DNA from 2 places in the Pseudomonas sp. G2-4 genome. Region 2 is predicted to be linked to the other one. Evidence: predicted binding sites of a transcription regulator. Region 2 holds the regulator's gene; the other holds the start of a gene.
What was found. The regulator FliA, encoded in region 2, starts transcription of late flagellar genes. The targets are predictions, from matches to a motif close to CTAAAGTTTNNNNNNNNNNNGCCGNTAA.

Region 1 (2,202 bases), 1.4 Mb from region 2:
GCCATGGAAGAGCAAAGCGCCCGGGCGTTTACCCGGGTATTGCGCGAACTCCTGGGCTGACACGGATAAAAAATGTGGGAGCGAGCTTGCTCGCGATGGGGCCTTTACCTTCAACATATAGGTTGACTGAAAGTCCGCTATCGCGAGCAAGCTCGCTCCCACATTGGCTATTCGGAGGCAGTTAATCCGAAGTCTTGGCCATCTGCCGATCCGACGCGCGCCAGATCAGCCGTGTCGTGTCATAGCCCTGCTGACGCGCCTTGCTCAGCAGTTCTTCGCGCACAACGCTGTTGACGGTCGGCGTACGGGACAGCAGCCACATATAACGGCGGCTCGGGTCACCGACGATGGCGGTCTTGTAGTCGTCGCTGACGTACAGCACCCAGTACTGTCCTTTCGCCACGCCCGGCACGATCCGCGAAAACCAGTTGTCGAACTCGACCCAGAGCTTATCGGTCTTGCCCGGCACTTGCGGTGTAGCAGTGCCCTTGGCTTCTTCCCACTGCCAGTCAGACGTCAGGCAGCGATTGAGCACGCCCACATTGCCGTCAGGCTTGAGGGTGTAGTGAGCTTCGGATTGCGCACAGTTGCGCTGGAAATACATCGGCAGACGGGCCAACTCGTACCAGGTCCCTTGGTAACGCTTGAGGTTGACACTATTGACAGTCTTGGGTGCCAACGGGTCTTCGCCAGAAGTGGCACAGCCAGCCAAAAACAGGCCAGCTAAAAGCACTAACAATAACCGCATCATTATTTTTCTCCCGCGGGCACTGAGTGGCCTGCGTGGTCGGTTCTGGCATCCGCATTGGAGCGGACGAACTGACCACACAGGCGACTATCCCCGGTTTACTTCAGGCCTTGGCCGGAAAACATCAACACTTTGTCACCGGCGTACTGCACGCTGATAAAGCTTTTCTGGTCGCCCCAGGTGCAACTGGACATGCCGAGCGCGCCCGAACAATCGGTCGGTTTCCCCAGTAACGTTTCGACTTCAGCCTTGGGCATACCGGCCGACAGCTTCGAATAGTTTTCCTGGTTGACCTTGCTGCATGCAGTCAACACGACGCACACAAACAACAAGGCGATAGATCGCAGCGACATGGTGTAACTCCTGGAACGGAAGGGGGTGGCAGGGTGCCAACCAGAACCTTAGAAGAGAAAAGCCCTATCTGGTTCCCCGACACCCCTAGTATTTGTTGGGCCTCGGACAGGTGTTTCACCGGTGAAACATTCAGTTTGTGACACGGTCGTGCATTTCATCGGAATTGAACCGCTGACGGCTGATGAGGCGGCCTTGAGCGCCGATAAAAAGAAACAGCGCAGACGACTGCGTTATGGCAAATTGACACCCCTTCCTGACCAGCTTCTCTGCGGTAGCGTTCTAAATGACCAGAAACATGAAATTCAGCCACAAAATCCTGTTGGCTGCAGCGCTCGTGGTAGCCGTTGCATTCGCCTGTTTCATCCTGTTCAACGACTATCGTCAGCGCCAGAGCCTGCACACCAGTACCGAAATTTCCATGCAAGAGCTCGGCAGCCTGACCAGCCGCAACATTCAGACGTGGATCGAAGGCCGCACCCAACTGTTGCAATCGCTGGCCCAGCAGATCGCCGTAGACGGCAGCAGTGCCGACAGCCTCAAACGCGCGGTGGGCCTGCCGGCGTACACCGGCAACTTCCAACTCAGCTACTTCGGCGGCACTGACGGTGTGATGTTCTCGGTACCGGCCGGTAATCGCGCCGCCGATTACGATCCGCGCGCCCGCGGCTGGTACAAGGCCGCCAACAGTGCACAACAAGCCATCGTCACCGAACCCTACATCGCCGCTTCGTCGGGCAAGCTGGTGATTACCGTCGCCACGCCGGTCCAGCACCAGGGTCAGATGATCGGCGTGGCCGGTGCGGACATCGACCTGTCAAGCGTCAGCGCCATCATCAACTCGCTGAACTTCGGCGGTCACGGCCACGCGTTCATCGTCAGCGCCGACGGCAAGATCCTGATCCACCCAGACAGCAAGCGCGTGCTCAAGACATTGTCCGAGGCCTACCCCGACGGCGCGCTGCAAATCAGCCCGGGCATGAAAGAAGTTGAGCTCGACGGCAAGGTCCAATTCATCTCCTTCACGCAGGTCAATGGCGTGCCGGGAGCCAACTGGTATGTCGCGCTGGTGCTCGACAAAGACACCGCCCTGGCGATGCTCA
Region 2 (2,202 bases):
AGTGCTGCTGGTGGTCTGCGACGAACCGACGTCTATCACCGACGCCTACGCCCTGATCAAATTATTGAACCGTGACTACGGCATGAACCGCTTCCGCGTCCTGGCCAACATGGCCCAGAGCCCGCAGGAAGGGCGCAATCTGTTCGCTAAGTTGACGAAGGTCACGGATCGTTTCCTGGATGTTGCCCTACAGTACGTCGGCGCAGTGCCCTACGACGAAAGCGTACGCAAGGCCGTCCAGAAGCAACGCGCCGTTTATGAAGCCTTTCCCCGTTCCAAATGTGCGCTGGCGTTCAAGGCTATCGCCCAAAAGGTGGATACCTGGCCACTGCCGGCCAACCCTCGCGGGCATCTGGAATTTTTCGTCGAGCGTCTTGTGCAACAAACAGCAGGGCCCGTGCTATGACTGCCAGCGGTTACAACCATCTCTACAAAAAATCGGCACGGGACGCCCAATACGAACTGATCGAGCGTTATGCGCCCCTGGTCAAGCGTATCGCCTATCACTTGCTGGCGCGGTTGCCGGCCAGTGTTCAGGTCGAGGACTTGATCCAGGCCGGCATGATCGGCCTGCTCGAAGTGTCGAACAAATACGACGCGAGCAAGGGCGCCAGTTTCGAGACGTATGCCGGTATTCGCATCCGTGGGGCGATGCTCGATGAAGTCCGCAAGGGCGATTGGGCGCCGCGTTCGGTGCACCGTAATACCCGTATGGTCAGTGATGCGATTCGCGCTATTGAAGCTAAAACCGGGCGTGACGCTAAAGATCACGAGGTTGCGGCCGAACTCCAATTGAGTCTCGATGATTATTACGGGATTTTGAACGATACCTTGGGCAGTCGCCTGTTCAGTTTCGACGACCTGCTGCAGGACGGCGAACACGAAGGGCTGCACGAGGACGGCGCGAGTGCTCACATGGAGCCATCGCGTGACCTGGAAGATGAACGTTTCCAGAGCGCGCTGGCGGATGCGATTGCCAATTTGCCGGAGCGTGAGCGACTGGTCTTGGCGCTGTACTACGACGAAGAGCTGAACCTCAAGGAAATCGGTGAGGTCCTGGGGGTCAGCGAATCGCGGGTCAGCCAGTTACACAGCCAGTGCGCGGCCCGTTTGCGGGGGCGTTTGGGGGAGTGGCGAGCGCGCTGATTGCAGTGTGGGGACACTGCGAACGGGGCTGGTTTGGCATGCATTGCGCCAGTCTCCATCCGTTGTGCTCCAGACCGTTGTCGAGTGTTGTGCCGGATTGATTGAAATGGCGCGTTCAGGTGCTGGGCGCGTTTAAGACTGCTTGGAGGTCGAATTGGACAAGAACATGAAAATCCTCATCGTTGATGACTTCTCAACGATGCGGCGGATCATAAAAAACCTGTTGCGTGACCTTGGGTTCACCAACACGGTCGAGGCCGACGATGGCACCACTGCCATTCCGGTCCTCAACAGCGGGAGCATCGACTTTCTGGTGACTGACTGGAACATGCCCGGCATGACCGGTATCGACTTGCTGCGCCATGTGCGCGCCGACGAAAAACTCAAGCACCTTCCCGTGCTGATGGTGACTGCCGAAGCCAAGCGCGAGCAGATCATCGAAGCGGCTCAGGCCGGTGTAAACGGCTATGTGGTCAAACCCTTCACGGCCCAGGCGTTGAAAGAGAAGATCGAGAAAATCTTCGAACGCATCGGTTAACCGCGACACGGGGGAGCTATGGATAACGAATCTTCAATGGGCGATTTTGAATCGACCCTGAAAAAACATGCCCGCGAACTGGTCGACAGCCTTGAAAAAGGCCGTTTTGGCGACGCGGTTCAAATGATCCATGAGCTCAACCAGACCCGTGACCGTGGTCTGTATCAGGAAGTGGGCAAGCTCACGCGTGAACTGCACAGCGCGATTGTCAATTTCCAGATCGACCCGCATATGCCGCAGGCCGAGGAAGTCTCGCAGATCACCGACGCCACCGAGCGCCTGGGTTATGTGGTCAAGCTGACCGAGGCCGCAGCCAACCGCACCATGGACCTGGTGGAAAGCGCAACGCCGCTGGTCAATGGTCTGAGCGAGGAAGCCCAGGCCTTGAGCACCGACTGGGGCCGGTTCATGCGTCGCGAAGTCGGCGCTGAAGAGTTTCGCGAGCTGGCCCGTCGGGTCGACGGTTTCCTGACGCGTAGCAGCACCGATAACCGTGCGGTAGCAAGCAATCTCAACGA

Region 1: the regulator FliA is predicted to act here: its motif matches at 1,281-1,308, upstream of QNH97_RS01520 (methyl-accepting chemotaxis protein).

Annotation. Positions count from the first base shown of each region.
Region 1 is NZ_CP125957.1:334,183-336,384, reverse strand. Features, by position in the region: gene QNH97_RS01535 (formimidoylglutamate deiminase) at 1-60, shown strand, start outside; gene QNH97_RS01530 (lipocalin family protein) at 182-751, opposite strand; gene QNH97_RS01525 (hypothetical protein) at 847-1,101, opposite strand; gene QNH97_RS01520 (methyl-accepting chemotaxis protein) at 1,386-2,202, shown strand, end outside.
Region 2 is NZ_CP125957.1:1,740,714-1,742,915, forward strand. Features, by position in the region: gene fleN (flagellar synthesis regulator FleN) at 1-406, shown strand, start outside; gene fliA (RNA polymerase sigma factor FliA) at 403-1,146, shown strand; gene QNH97_RS07760 (chemotaxis response regulator CheY) at 1,313-1,684, shown strand; gene QNH97_RS07765 (protein phosphatase CheZ) at 1,703-2,202, shown strand, end outside.